DNA from 2 places in the Vannielia litorea genome. Region 1 is predicted to be linked to the other one. Evidence: riboswitches for the same ligand, from Rfam matches in the RefSeq annotation. Region 1 holds a riboswitch; the other holds the start of a gene.

Region 1 (7,373 bases):
GCGCTGTCGAGGTCAGCCAGCTGGTCGACCCCGAGGACCGCAACGCCAACAAGCCCGGCCTGCCCGCGACCGATGAGAACCGCTCGCTGGACGAGAACGGCGAGTGGCTGGTGATGATGGGGGTCTGCACCCACCTCGGCTGCGTGCCGCTCGGTGATGGTGCTGGCGAGTTCGGCGGTTGGTTCTGCCCCTGCCACGGCTCGCACTACGACACCTCGGGCCGTATCCGCAAAGGCCCGGCGCCCGAGAACCTTCCGGTGCCTGTCGCCGAGTTCGTCGACGAAACCACCATTCAGCTCGGCTAAGGGAGAAAACGCGCATGTCCGGTATCCCGCACGACCATTACGAGCCCAAGACGGGCATCGAGAAATGGCTTCACTCGCGCCTCCCCATCGTTGGGCTGGCCTATGACACCCTGATGATCCCCACCCCCAAGAACCTGAACTGGTGGTGGATCTGGGGCATCGTCCTGACCTTCTGCCTCGTGCTGATGATCGCCACCGGCGTTGTGCTGGTGATGCATTACACCCCGCACGTGGATTACGCCTTTGCCTCCATCGAGCACATCATGCGCGATGTGAACGGCGGCTACTTCATCCGCTACACCCACATGAACGGCGCTTCGCTGTTCTTCTTCGCGGTCTACATCCACATCTTCCGCGGCCTGTTCTACGGCTCCTACAAGGCGCCCCGCGAAGTGACCTGGATCGTGGGCATGCTGATCTACCTCGCGATGATGGGCACCGCCTTCATGGGCTACGTGCTGCCTTGGGGTCAGATGTCTTTCTGGGGTGCCACGGTGATCACCGGCCTGTTCGGCGCGATCCCCTTCATCGGCCCCGACATCCAGACCTGGCTGCTCGGCGGACCGGCCGTGGACAACGCCACGCTGAACCGCTTCTTCTCGCTGCACTACCTGCTGCCGATGGTCATCGCGGCGCTGGTGGCCGTGCACATCTGGGCCTTCCACACCACTGGCAATAACAACCCGACGGGTGTTTCCGTGCGGACCGCGACCAAGGAAGAGGCCGAGAAAGACACGCTGCCCTTCTGGCCCTACTTCGTGATCAAGGACCTGTTCGCGCTGGCGGTGATCCTCGCGGTGTTCTTCGCGGTGGTGGCCTTCATGCCCAACTACCTCGGCCACCCCGACAACTACATCGAAGCCAACCCGCTCTCGACGCCTGCGCACATCGTGCCTGAGTGGTACTTCCTGCCGTTCTACGCGATCCTGCGGGCCTTCACCTCCGACGTCTGGGTGGTGATGTTCGCCGAGTGGATCAGCTTCGGCATCATCGACGCCAAGTTCTTCGGTGTGCTGGCGATGTTCGGCGCGATCGCGGTGATGGCGCTGGCGCCCTGGCTCGACACCTCCTCGGTGCGCTCCGGTCGCTACCGCCCGATGTTCAAGTGGTGGTTCCTGCTGCTGGTCATCGACTTCGTGGTGCTGATGTGGCTTGGCGCCATGCCGGCGGAAGAGCCCTACTCGAGCTTCTCGCTCGTCGCCTCGGCCTACTGGTTTGCCTACTTCCTGGTGATCCTGCCGCTGCTCGGCGTCATCGAGAAACCGTTGCCGCGCCCGGCGACGATCGAAGACGACTTCAACGCCCACTACGGCAAGGCCAAATCGGCCACGCCCGCCGAATAAGAGGACGGAGAGAGAGACATGATCCGCAAACTCGCACTCACCGCCCTCCTCGCGCTGGCAACGCCGGCGACCTCCGCCCTCGCGGCGGGGGCCGAGGGCCACGTCGAAGACTTTGCCTTCTCCTTCGAGGGCCCCTTCGGCAAGTATGACCAGAACCAGCTGCAGCGCGGCCTGAAGATCTACACCGAGATCTGCTCGGCCTGTCACGGGCTGAAATACGTCTCCTTCCGGTCGATGGCCGAAGAGGGCGGGCTGGGCTACTCCGAAGATCAGGTGCGCGCCTACGCCTCGCAGGTCGCGATCCTCGATGAAGACGCCAACCGGGATTACTACGATGCCGAGACGGGCGAGTTCCGCACGCCCACCCCGGCAGACAACTTCCCGGCCGTGACCACCGCCAACGCGCCCGACCTCAGCCTGATGGCCAAGGCGCGCGCGGGCTTCCACGGGCCTTACGGCACCGGCATCAACCAGTTCTTCAAGGGCATGGGCGGCGCCGAATACATCGCCTCGCTCCTGACCGGTTACACCGGCGAGGAGAAGACTGAGTATGGCGCGACCCTCTACGAGAACACCGCCTTCCCCGGTGGCTGGATCTCGATGGCCCCGCCGCTCGCCGGTGAGGACGTGGACTTTGACGATGGTCACAGCAACGACCTGCACCACGAATCCGAGGATATCGCCGCCTTCCTGATGTGGGCTGCCGAACCGAAGATGATGCAGCGCAAGGAGACCGGCTTCCTGATCGTCGGCTTCCTGATCTTCCTCTCGGTGCTGCTCTACCTGACCAACAAGCGCCTCTGGGCGCCGCATAAGGCGAAGGCCAAGGCGCTCAACGCCAAGGACTGAGCCTTGACGGCAGACTGACAAAAAGGCGCGGACCGCAAGGTTCGCGCCTTCGTCGTTTGGGGGGTTGCTCATCCGCCCTTCGAGGCGTCTTCGCAGTGGCGAGGAATGGCCAGGGGCCGATGACGAGCTACCCTAGATAGGCCCGCAGCGCCTCGGGCGGATCATCGAGCAGCGGGCCGGTCTCGACCGGCGGGGCGGCCTGACCATTGGCGACCACCACGGTTTGCCCGGCGAAGGCGCGGGCATCGGCGGGGTCGTGGGTGACCATCAGGACCGTGGCCCCCGCGTCGCCCGCGATTTCCTCCACCAGCGCCAGCATCTCGCGTTTCAGCGCAGGCCCCAGCGCGGCGAAAGGCTCATCGAGCAGCAGCACCGGGCGGGCGCGGAGGAGCACGCGGGCGAGGGCCACGCGGCTGCGCTGGCCGCCGCTCAGCGCGCGTGGGAGCCGGTTGCCCATGCCCCCCAGCCCGACGCGGTCCAGCGCCGCCTCGACGTGCCGCAGCTCCTCGGCAGAGAGCCGCAGGTCGGGCCGCAGGCCGAGGCCGGTGTTGCGGGCCACGCTGAGGTGGCCGAAGAGGTTCTCTTCCTGAAACAGTACGCTGACGGGCCGCGCGCCGGGCGGCAGGGCGCTGATCTCGGCGCCGTCCCAGAGCACCCGGCCCGCCGCAGGCTCTACGAAGCCCGCGATGCCCATCAGCAGGGTCGATTTGCCCGCGCCGGAGGGGCCGATGACCGCCGCGCGGGCGCCGGGGGGCAAGGCCCAATCGGCGGTGAGGGTGAAACTGCCCTGCGTGAGCCGCAGCCCTTCAAGCGCCAGCATTTGCGCGCCCTCCCCGATCGAATCCCCAGAACAGCGCCAGCGAGAGGGCCAGAAGCAGCAACGCCGCGCCTGCCGCCTGATCGATCCGGTAGGAGGCCATCAGGCGGTAGAGTTGCAGCGGCAGGGTGGCGGTGTCGCCATCTGCAAAAAGCGCGATCACCCCGAGGTCGCCCATCGAGAGCGCGGCGGCGAGGCCGAGGGCAAAGCCGATGGGGCGGCGGAGGACAGGAAGGGTGACCAGCCGCATCCGCGCCCAGCCACTCATGCCGAGGCTGTCGGCCAGCCGCCCGGAGCCTGCGCGCATCTCGCGCGCGGCGGGCACCAGCGCGGCGAGGGCGAACGGCAGGGCCAGAACCGCGTTGACGAGGGCGGTCACCGCCAGCGCGATCTCATCGGGGCGGACCCAGCGGTAGCTGAGGATGAAGAGGCCGGTGCCAATCACCAGCGGCGAGGCGGCGATGGGCAGCACGCCGACAAGCTGCACCCAAAGCCCGCGCCGGGCGGCGAGCGCCATTGGCAGGGCGAGGGCGAGACAGAGCGCGGCGGAGGCGAGGGCCACGAGGATCGAGCGCAGCGCGGCCCACCAGACAGCGGCGGGCATCTCGGCGAGGCCTGCCACGCCACGCAGGCCCACGGCCAGCAGCGGTGCGAGCAGGAAGAGCGCGGCGAGCGCGATCACCGTGGCATCCTGCAGGCGCAACCAGCCGCCGCCATCCCAGCGGCGCACCACGCCGCCCAGCCCCCCGGCAAAGACGGCAGGCCGCGCGAGGCCCCAAGCCAGCGCGGCGGCGACGCCCGCGAGGGCGAATTGCACGAGGCCGAGTACCGAGGCGGCGCCAAGGTCATAGTCAAACCGGAAGGCCTGGTAGATCGCCAGTTCGACGGTGGTGGCGCCCGGCCCGCCGCCCAAGGCCAGCGCCACGGCAAAGCTGGTGAGGCAGAGGGCGAAGATCAGTAGCCATGCGCCGGGCAGCACGCTGCGGAGCATGGGCCACTCCAGCGCGCGCTGCACCGCGCCTGCCTCCATGCCCAGCGAGGCGGCGAGGCGGAAGCGTTCGGCAGGGATCGAGAGCCAGCCTTGCAGCACGAGGCGCACCGCCAAAGGCAGGTTGAAGAAGACATGGGCCAGAATCACCCCCTGCGCGCCGTAGGGGCTGACCTCGGGCAGGCCAAGCGCCCGGAGTGCCACGTTGACCACGCCGGAGCGCCCGAAGACGGCGACGAGGCCCAGTACGGCGACTATGGTGGGGAGGATGAAGGGGGCGCCCATGAGGGTGATCACCGCCCCCCGGCCGCGAAAGCGCCGCCGGGCGAGGGCGCGGGCCACCGGGACGGCAAGAATCACGCTGAGGCTGGCCGAAACCACGGCCTGCCAGAGGGTGAACCAGAGCGCATCGCGCGCCGCAGGCCCGACCCCGGCAAAGCCCTCGGCCCGCCATGCCACGGCGGCGAGCGTGCCCAGCGTGACCGCCAGCACGAGCGCCGCCGCGAGCGCGGCGAGGCTGCGGGTTACTGGCTGAGACCCTGCCGCCACGTTTCGATGGCCTCATCGCGCATGGCCTCTGCCGTCTCGGCATCGACGTAGAGCGCCTTGTCCGGCACCGGGAGGGTGCGGAAGGTTTCGGGCAGTTTCTCGGCGTCCAGCTTGGCCGGGAAGCTCCAGTTGCCCTCGGGGATGGCCGTCTGGAAACCGTCGCTCAGGATGAAATCCATGAAGCGCTGCGCAAGGTCGGGCTGGTCGGTGCCGACAAGCTGCGCGGCCAGTTCGACGTAGAGGTAGTTGCCCTCTTCGAAGATCGCCGCCTTCTTGCTCTCATCGCCCTCGGCCATGATGTGATAGGCGGGCGAGGTGGTGTAGCTCAGCACCATGTCGGCCTCGCCCTCGGTGAACATGCCATAGGCCTCGCTCCAGCCCTTGGTGACAGTGAGGATCTTGGGCGCCAGCCGCGCCCAGGCCTCGCCCGCCTTGTCGCCGTAAAGCTCCTCGACCCACATCACCAGCGCCAGCCCGGCGGCAGAGGCGCGTGGGTCTTGAATGACGATGCGGGTGTCATCGGGCATGGCCAGCAGCGCCTCGAAGCTGGTTGGCGGGGTCTCGGTGCGCTGGTCGTAGATGAAGGCGAGGTGGCTCCAGTCGAACGGCAGGAAGGTGTCATCCTCCCACGAAACGGGCATGGTCAGGGTCGAAACATCCTGCCCATGGGCGGCGAAGAGGCCGGAGGCGGCGGCGCGGGCCATTTCATCCTGGCTCAGGCCGATGGCGACATCGGCCTCGCTGCGGGCGCCCTCCAGCAGGATGCGCGGCAGCACGTCGCCGGTGACAAACTCAAGCTCGCAGCTGCACTCGGCCTCGAAGGCGGTTTTGATCGCGGGGCCGGGGCCCCACTCGCTGGCGAAGTAGTCAGGGGCATAGACCGTCAGGGTTTCCGCCGTCGCCATGCTGGCGACAAGGGCAAATCCCGCGGCGATGAGGGGGGTCTTCATGGGTATCCTCCATTGCATGCGGACGGAGCGGGCAATCGAGGGGACTCGAAACCTTCCCTCCGCCGGTTCTAGCCGGTTCAGGTTCGACGGGTTCGCGGGCGCTTGGCCGGCATCTCAGCCCCACTGCTGGGGCACCCCGAGGTGAGGCGCAGCATAGAGCGGTGCGGTGCAATGGCAAGGAGGTCACAGATGCTGCGCTGCGGCACGCCCGGGCCTTCCCTTTTGATGCGCGCGGCCTAGCATTTGTGACTGTTCAATGGAGACCGACATGATCCGCCCAATCGCCCTCGCACTGGCCTGTCTTCTGCCGCTGCCCGCCGCCGCGCAGCAGGCCACTGGCTTTGAGTCCTTCGGCGTTACGCTGGAGGGCGGCGGACATCCGGCGGGGGACTACCTTGGCCTCACCGGCGAAGCCCGCGCGATCTATGGGCTGGGCTGGGGCGAGCTGGCGGTAGACCTCTCGCTCTCCACCACCGAGGCCGGGTCTGAGAGCCTGACAGCCGCCGGGGTGCTGGTGCATGCCTCCGCGCGGCCCGCCAGCTGGGTGGCGCTTGGCCCCTATCTCTGGCTCGGCAGCCAGAGCGAGGGCGGCGGGGCCTATGCGCTGGGGGTCGAGGCCGCAGTGCAGACCGCCTCCGGCTGGGGCGGCGAGCTGTGGTTTGGCGAGACCCGGGGCGGCGTGCTGGGCGATGAGGGCTATGCCACCAACAAGGGCCTGCGGGTGGGGTACACCGGGCAGGGGCCGGTCTCGGCCTATGGTGCCTTCCTGAAAGACACCGCCAACCTCGCCTCGGGCGATCAGGATTTCTACCGCCTCGCCCTCGGGGTCGACACATGGCTGGAAATGCCCGGCTCGGGGCGCGAGATACAGCTCTCGGTCGCCGCCGGGCAGCATCATTTTGACCTGCTGGACAAGCGCGAAAACTGGGTGGCCGTTGGCATCACCATTCCGCTCGACGGGCGGCGTGCGGCGCGGCCGGAGTTCTCCTCGCGCCGCGGGGTGCTTCACAACCTTCCGTTGCCGTAAGGAAAATCACTCGCTTTTATAGGGTGTTATCCGAAGTTAACCCAGCGTAACCCATCTGCAACATTCCCGCCGCCGCGTGCGGATTGGCGCGAAATGCGAAACGGTTCGCGCCGGGTTGTGGTATGTTCTCTGACATAACGAAGGCGCTCCAAGCGCCTCGCAACGACCAGTGTGGTTACGATGCCCCCATGGTTACCGGGGGTTCGTTGCTGAACTGAATCGGCAGGAGCTCGGGCCCCCCAATATGCCACCGGGGGCCTCTGAAAGAGCTGGGCGGTGGCATTGTCATCATTGATTGTCCCGGGCTCCTGCCGGTTTGTTTCTCCTTGGCACCGCGCCGCGCCTTGGGTAACTCCTTGCTGCCAAAGGAGCCCTGCCCATGAGCCTCAACACATTCGGCCACCTCTTCCGCGTCACCACTTGGGGCGAGAGCCACGGGCCTGCCCTTGGCTGCACCGTCGATGGCTGCCCGCCGGGCGTGCCGGTGACAGCGGATCAGCTGCAGGTCTGGCTCGACAAGCGCAAGCCGGGGCAGAACAAATACA
Region 2 (7,373 bases), on a different contig from region 1:
TCCTCCGGCAGCCCCATGCCGAACTCGGCCCGCAGTCGCTCGGGCAGCGGCTCGCCCCGCTCCATCGCTGCCACATGGGGCGCGAAGGCCGGAATCTCCGCTGTCATCCGCGTCAGCGCCGTGGGGATGATCGCGTTGACTGATACCCCCGCCCGCCCCAACTCCGCCGCCCATGTCCGCGCCATCGCCGCAATCCCGGCCTTGGCAGCCGAATAGGCCGTCTGGCCGAAGTTGCCGAGCTGCCCGGCAGGTGAGCCGACCAGGATCATCCGGCCACCTTCCCCCGCCTCGCGCAGGTGCCGCGCAGCAGCCCGGCCGCATTGGAACGTGCCGCGCAGATGGGTTCGGATCACAAGGTCAAAGGCGTCGTCCTCGGTTTTCCACAACACGCTGTCGCGAAGCACGCCCGCGTTGGCGCAGAGAATGTCGAACCGCCCGAACGCCTCGACCCCGCCCGCAATGCAGGCCTCCGCCGCGCCCTCGCGCCCGATCTCCGCGGCAACGGCCACCGCCTGCCCGCCTTCGGCAATGATCTCTCCGGCAGCCGTCTCGGCGGTCGCGGCATCGAGATCATTCACCACCACCGCCGCGCCGGCCCGTGCCAGATCCAGCGCAATCGCCCGGCCAATGCCCCGGCCCGCACCGGTCACCACCGCCACTTTGCCTGCCAACCTCATCTCAGCGCCCCCTGTAGACTGGCCTGCGTTTTTCCATGAAGGCGCGCGGTCCCTCGCGGGCATCTTCGGTCGCCATCACGATGGCCTTGGCCTCGTCTTCCAGCGCATAGCCTTCCGCCAGCGGTCGGCCCTGTGCGGCGAGCACCGTGGCCTTGATCTTCTGCACCGACACCGGCGCATTGGCCGAGACCCTCTCGGCCAACTCCCACGCCGCATCCATCAGCTCCTCCCGGGCCACGACGCGGTTGACTAGCCCATGCCTCAACGCGTCCTCCGCCGTCATCGGCACGTTCGCCAGCATGATCTCCATCGCCGCTGCATAGGGGATCTGTCGCGACAGGCGCGCCAGCGCACCGGCAAAGGGGATCACCCCCCGCGCGGCCTCGGGCAGGGCAAAGCGAGCCTCTGGCACGGCCACCCTCAGGTCGGTGCCGAGCAGAATTTCCATACCCGCCGCCATGCAGTCGCCGTTGACGGCTGCGATAATCGGCTTGTGCATGGCGATACTGCGCAGGGCCATCCGATCGTTGATGCTCGGATCATCGAGCAAGCGTCTGTCCCACTCCGTCTCCGGTGCCCGCGCGCCCGACATCAGCGGAAGGGTCTGTGCAAGGTCGCCACCAGAGCAAAACGCCTTGTCGCCCGCCCCGGTCAGGATCACTGCGCGGATTTCATCGTCCGCCGCGATCTCGGCGATGGCATCGGCGAACCGGCAGGCGCTTTCCGGGCAGATCGCGTTGCGCTTCTCCGGCCGGTTGAAGCTGAGCAGGGCCACATGGCCCTCTCGCTCAAAGAGGAACGGCACTGTCATTGGCGCACCGGTTGCAGCGAGCCGTCCGCGATCCGGCGCGTGGCCACTTCGCGCAGCACGAACTTCTGCACCTTGCCGTTGGCGGTGAGCGGCAACGCCTCTATCGGAACGATGTACTTGGGCATCTTGTGGCGGGCTACGCGTGCGCGGCAAAAGTCCTGCAATGCCGCCGGGTCCGCCTCCGCGCCGGGCGCGGGCACGACGAAGGCGCATATCTCTTCGCCGAGATCCGCATCCGGCACGCCGATGACCTGCACCTCCGACACAGCGCCATGATCCAGCAGGCAGTTCTCTATCTCCGCCGGATACACGTTCTCGCCGCCCCGAATGATCATGTCCTTCAGCCGCCCGACGATCCGCAGATGCCCGCTCTCGGTAAGCTCCGCAAGATCGCCCGAGTGCAGCCAGCCATCGGCGTCGATGGTTTCGGCGGTCTTCTCCGGCATGTCGAAATACCCGACCATGGTAAGATAGCCCCGAATGCAAAGCTCCCCGCTCTCGCCCCAGCCGCAGGTCCGGCCGCTTTCGGGGTCGACAATGCGGATCTCGGTGTGGGGTAGGGGGGTGCCTGCCGTGCCGAACCGCGCTTCCGTAGGGTCCTCGGGGTTGGTCTGGGTGATGATCGGGCTGCACTCGGTCATGCCCATGATGATCATCGGCTCCCCACCCGTCCACTCCCGCATGCTGTGCATCAGGCTCGGTGGTATAGTGGTGCCGCCGGTGAAGACGGTCCGCAGGGTGCGGATGTCATAGTCCCCGGCATCCGGATGCCCGAGCAGCCGGGTCATCATCGTTGGCACGGCATTGATGATCGTGGGTCGATGAGCCTGCCAAAGCTCCAGCATCCTCCCTGCATCAAAAGTGTCCATCGTCACCACCCGGCCACCGCAGGCGAGCATGGCCATCACATTGCAAACGCAACCGGCCGTGTGAAAGAGCGGCATGGCCGAGAGCAACGTGTCCTCGGCCCTGAACCCACCCCGGTCAGCCATCAGCCGGGCATTGTTCAACGTCGAGCGGTGGCTCAGCTTCGCGCCCTTCGGCTTGCCGGTGGTGCCGCTTGTGTATTGGATCTGCGCCACATCGGTGCAGGCCACTCCGGCCTGTCGCTCACTCAGGGCCTCGGGGGAAACCGTCTTCGCCGCCTCCCGCAACGCATTGAAGGGCAGCGCAAACTTCGCAGGCGTCTCACCAAGGCCGATCAGCAGCCGCAGGTCGGGCAGGGGGCCTCCCGCCGCCCGCACGCCTCCGCGGGTGGTGGCCAGTTCGGGCAGGATGCCCAGCAGATGCCCGCTGATATCATTGCTGCGCAGGCGCGGGGCAAAAACCAGCGCGGCCACTCGGCCTTGCGTGAGGATATATGCCAGTTCCTCCTGCAGAAGCGCCGGATTTACCGTCACCAGCACTGCGCCGATCTTGGCCAGCGCATACTCAAGCAATATCCACTCGGCGCAGTTCGGCGCCATCACTGCAACTCGCTCGCCCGCAAGGATGCCCTGCGCCATCAGGCCTCGTGCGATCAGGTCGGCCTCCTGTCGCAACTCGGCATATGTCCAAGATGTACTGCGCGCACCGCCCCGTTCATCAACGTGGACCGCTGGGCGCGCGCCATAGCGCTCGGCCTGTTCGTCGAGCAAGGCGCCGAGGGTCATATCCACCAGTGCAGGCCCCGAGGCATCAGGCCTCCACCATGCATCCTTTCCCTGCCGGTTCCCCATTCTGTCTCCTCCCTCGCCGCGCGGTGCTCGCGCCGCTCTTTCATGCGCCGCCTGCACAGACCTGTCAAGTTTGTTGGACATCAAACATAATGGCGAAGAGGGCGAACAGCCGCTTGCCCGCCTTGACATTCCTCCCGCGCTCCACGACGGTCGCGCCATCAACCAGGGGTGCTCCGGACGGGGCTGAGATGCGCAAGCCTGCGTGAACCCTTCAAAGCTGATCTGGGTAATGCCAGCGGAGCGAGGATATCATGTTCATTGGCGCGCAAGTGTCACTCTACCCGATGACGTCTGATTTCGTGGATGTCATCATGACCGGCCTCAAGGCCCTCTCCCCCTACGAAAAAGACCTGCGGATCGAGACCGACGACATGTCGACCCTCATGGTCGGCGCGCCCGATCCGCTGCTCGACGCCATCCGCGACCTCTTCTCCGAGGCCGCCCGACGGCCCGAGCATGTGACCATGCATGTAACCCTCTCGCGCGGCTGCCCCGGAGAGCCGGATGATCCGAGCTGCCACTGCGAGGCGCTGGTAAAGGCGCAGTCGCTCGGGCTGGAAGAGCGCAAGGCGCTGGCACTGGAGGCCGTGCAATCCGCGCCCGAACAGGGCGTGGGCATCGACGTTCAATTTTCGCTCTACGTGCTGGGGCAGGACAGGCACATGGATGAGATCTACGGCTGCATCGACTTTCTCAAGCAGTCCGGCACCTTCCTGAAGTCCAAGAACTTCTGCACCCGGCTCCGGGGCGATGCGGGCGCGGTCTTCGAGACGATCCGGCAGGCCTTCTTGCGGTTCGGTCCGGCGGAAGGGCATGTCACCATCGACCTGACCGCCTCGGCCAACAGCCCCAGCCTGCGCTGAGCCGCTGCCGCCCTCGGGGCGGCCTGCAAAGGCCTTTCTCCGGACCGTCTCGATGCCGATCACCCGTGCCCTGCCCAGCCTGTGCCTTGCCGCCGCCTTCCTGGCGGTCTGGCAGCTCTATTGCGTCTGGGCCGATGTCTCGCCACTGATCCTGCCTGCACCCTCCGACGTGGCCCTCGGCCTCTGGGTCAACCGCGCCACGCTTGCAGGCCACGCAGCAGCCACCCTCGGCGTGGCGACCCTCGGCTTCAGTCTCTCGGTCAGCTTCGCCTTCGTCATCTCGGTCGCCCTCCACTTCATACCCTGGCTCCGGCGCGGCCTCTTCCCGCTGCTGGTCGCCAGCCAGACGGTGCCGATCGTCGCGCTGGCCCCGCTGATGGTGCTCTGGTTCGGCTTCGGCCTGCTCCCCAAGGTGCTGCTGGTGATCCTCGTCACCTTCTTCCCGGTGCTGGTCAGCCTGCTCGCCGGATACGCCCGCCTGCCGCAGGCCTACCGCGATCAACTCGCCTCCATGGGCGCCGGTCGCGCACAGGTCTTCCGCCGCGCCGCCCTCCCTGTGGCCCGGTCCCACTTCTTCAACGGCCTGAGGATCTCCGCCACCTATGCCATCGTCGCCACCATCTTTGCCGAATACGCAGGTGCGCGGCAGGGGCTGGGGATCTACATTCTGACTGCCAAGAACAACTTCCGCGCCGATCTCGTGCTCGCCGCCGTTGTGCTCTCCGCCACGCTCACCCTCCTTCTGCTGGGCCTCCTGCACCTGATCGACCGCGCCACCGGGCGGCGCTACCGGAGGGCTGTCGATGCTGCGGGTTGAGGGCCTCACCATCCGCACAGGCCCGCGCCTTCTGGTCGAGGACATCACCCTTGCCCTCACCGAGGGCACGATCACCTGCCTCATAGGCCCTTCGGGCTGCGGCAAAAGCTCGATCGTCAAATGGCTCTCCGGCGTCCTGCAGCCCGAACTCTCCGCAGCCGGCACCGCCACCCTTGAGGGCGACCCGCTCGCCGCCCCATCCCCCGCGCTCGCATACCAGCCCCAACAAGACACGCTCTTCCCCTGGCTCACCGTCGCCGAAAACGCCGCCCTCGGGCTCGAGATCGCAGGCCTGTCCCGCCGGGCCGCCCGCGCCCGCGTGCTGCCGCTCTTCGCGCCCTTCGGTCTTGCCGGACACGAGGCCAGCTTCCCCGACCAGCTCTCCGGCGGCATGCGCCAACGCGCCGCCTTTCTGCGCACTATGGTGCAGCAGAGCCGCTTCCTGCTGCTCGACGAGCCCTTCTCCGCCCTCGACGCCGTCACCCGCCTGCGGATGCAGCACTGGCTCTGCGACCGCCTCGCCGAGCACCCGCGCGGCGTACTGATGGTCACGCATGACCTCTACGAGGCCACCCAAATGGCCGACCGCTTGCTCGTCATGTCCGCCCGCACCGGGCGCATCATCTCCGACATCCCGCTCACCACCCCCCGCAGCGCCCGCACCGAGCCCAGCCTGGCCGACACCCGCGCGCTGCTCAAATCCCTGCTCCTGGAGGACACCCCATGAAACTGCTTTCCATCCTCGCCGCCTGCCTCGCCCTACCCGCCGCCGCGCAGGCGCAGGAAAGCGTCACCATCGCGCTCGACTGGACACTGAACACCAATCACATCGGCCTCGTCGTCGCGCAGGAGAAGGGCTTCTACGAGGCCGCCGGGCTGGAGGTGGAGCTTCTGCCCTATTCCGACAGCGCCTCCACCGCCGTCCTCGCCGCCGGTGCGGCGGACTACGCCTACATGACCTCGCTCGGCTTCATGAGCGCCAAGGCCGCCGGGGCCGATATCGTCGCGCTCTGGGCCACCATGCAGCGCGAGAACGGGCGGCTGGTATTCAACGCCAGCAACGAGGCCATTACCCGCCCCGCCGACCTAGAGGGCAAGATCTATGCAGGCTTCGGCTCGGCTTGGGAGGATGCGTTGATAACCACCATGATCGAGGCCGACGGCGGTACGGCGGAATATGACACCGTGACGATGGGCACCGGCGCCTACGAGGCGCTGGCCAGCGGCGCGGTCGACTTCACGCTGGAGGTCGCCACATGGGAGGGCGTGAACGGCGAGCTTCTGGGCCGCGAGCAGAAGCACTTCACCTATGCCGACTACGGGGTGCCCGATCAGCAGAACGGCTACATCGGCACCACCTTGGCAAAGCTTGCGCAAGACCCGCAGCAAGTGAAAGCCTTCATGGCGGCCACCCAACAGGGCTACCAATGGGCCGCCGAAAACCCCGACCAGGCCGCCGAGTTGCTGATCGGCGCGGGCGAGTTCCAGAACCCCGAACTGGTGCGCGGCTCCATGGCCGCGCTCGCCGAAGGGGCCTACATCAAGGCGGGCTCCACGCCCGTCGGTACCATCGACAAGGAGCGCTTTGCCACAATGGCCCGGTTTCTCTTCGATAGCGGCGTGCTGAAAGGTCCGGGCGGCGCGGCGCTCGACTGGCCGGGCGATGTGTCGGGCTGGTTCGACCAAGGCTGGATGACGGAGTAACATCCGGCCCAATACCCGGCCAGCGGGAACTCCCCCGCGTTTCCAAAAGCTTGGCTGGCGCCCGCCAATTCCCGACAGAGGCGCCAGCCTACCTCTGCGCATTGAAAAAGCCGCTCTGCTTGCCCCGAACCCTCACGCCATCTACCTGCCAAATCGCCGCTGCGTCAGCCCGGCCCGGTGGCATAAATCTCCGTGAAGGGACTTGGCACCCGGGCAGGCTCATGTTTCGGTTGTCCATCACCCCCGCGCGAACAGGGGGGAGATTGATAAACAGGGAGATATCCATGACCAAATCGAAAGGCCTGCTGGCCCTCGCTGCGCTATTGTCGTCGACAACGCTCGCCCCGGCGGAAACCCTGCGCTGGGCCCGGGCGGGTGACGCGCTCACCCTCGACCCGCACGCACAGAACGAAGGGCCGACCCACACGATCCGTCACCAGATCTACGAGCCGCTCATCATCCGCGACATGACCGGCGCCTTCGAGCCCGCCCTCGCCACCGAATGGGCCCCCAAGGAAGACGACCCCAACGTCTGGGTCTTCAAGCTGCGTGAGGGCGTCAAGTTCCATGGCGGCGAAGACTTCACCGCCGAAGATGTCGTCTTCTCCTTCGAGCGCGCCAAGCAGGAAAATTCCGACATGAAGGAGCTTGTCAGCTCCGTGGTCGAGGTCCGCGCAGTCGATGACTACACCGTCGAGATCGTCACCGATGGCCCCAACCCGATCCTGCCGTCGAACTTGACCAATCAGTACATCCTCGACAAGGGCTGGGCCGAAGCCAACA

What was found. A riboswitch is a leader RNA that binds a small molecule or an ion and turns the genes downstream of it on or off. The one in region 1 is predicted to bind thiamine pyrophosphate.
Region 2: it holds a riboswitch for thiamine pyrophosphate, as region 1 does, so the genes downstream of both, KUV38_RS13875 (YkoF family thiamine/hydroxymethylpyrimidine-binding protein) here and KUV38_RS17450 (thiamine ABC transporter substrate binding subunit) in region 1, are expected to answer to the same signal.

The regions. Positions count from the first base shown of each region.
Region 1 is NZ_JAHVJR010000002.1:408,253-415,625, forward strand. Features, by position in the region: gene petA (ubiquinol-cytochrome c reductase iron-sulfur subunit) at 1-305, shown strand, start outside; gene petB (cytochrome b) at 320-1,648, shown strand; gene KUV38_RS17435 (cytochrome c1) at 1,667-2,497, shown strand; gene KUV38_RS17440 (ATP-binding cassette domain-containing protein) at 2,625-3,317, opposite strand; gene KUV38_RS17445 (thiamine/thiamine pyrophosphate ABC transporter permease ThiP) at 3,304-4,851, opposite strand; gene KUV38_RS17450 (thiamine ABC transporter substrate binding subunit) at 4,827-5,801, opposite strand; TPP riboswitch at 5,839-5,950, opposite strand; gene KUV38_RS17455 (hypothetical protein) at 6,070-6,828, shown strand; gene aroC (chorismate synthase) at 7,208-7,373, shown strand, end outside.
Region 2 is NZ_JAHVJR010000001.1:2,825,415-2,832,787, reverse strand. Features, by position in the region: gene KUV38_RS13890 (SDR family NAD(P)-dependent oxidoreductase) at 1-677, opposite strand, end outside; gene KUV38_RS13885 (enoyl-CoA hydratase/isomerase family protein) at 679-1,488, opposite strand; gene KUV38_RS13880 (AMP-binding protein) at 1,485-3,206, opposite strand; TPP riboswitch at 3,361-3,467, shown strand; gene KUV38_RS13875 (YkoF family thiamine/hydroxymethylpyrimidine-binding protein) at 3,458-4,069, shown strand; gene KUV38_RS13870 (ABC transporter permease) at 4,122-4,886, shown strand; gene KUV38_RS13865 (ABC transporter ATP-binding protein) at 4,873-5,613, shown strand; gene KUV38_RS13860 (ABC transporter substrate-binding protein) at 5,610-6,590, shown strand; gene KUV38_RS13855 (ABC transporter substrate-binding protein) at 6,875-7,373, shown strand, end outside.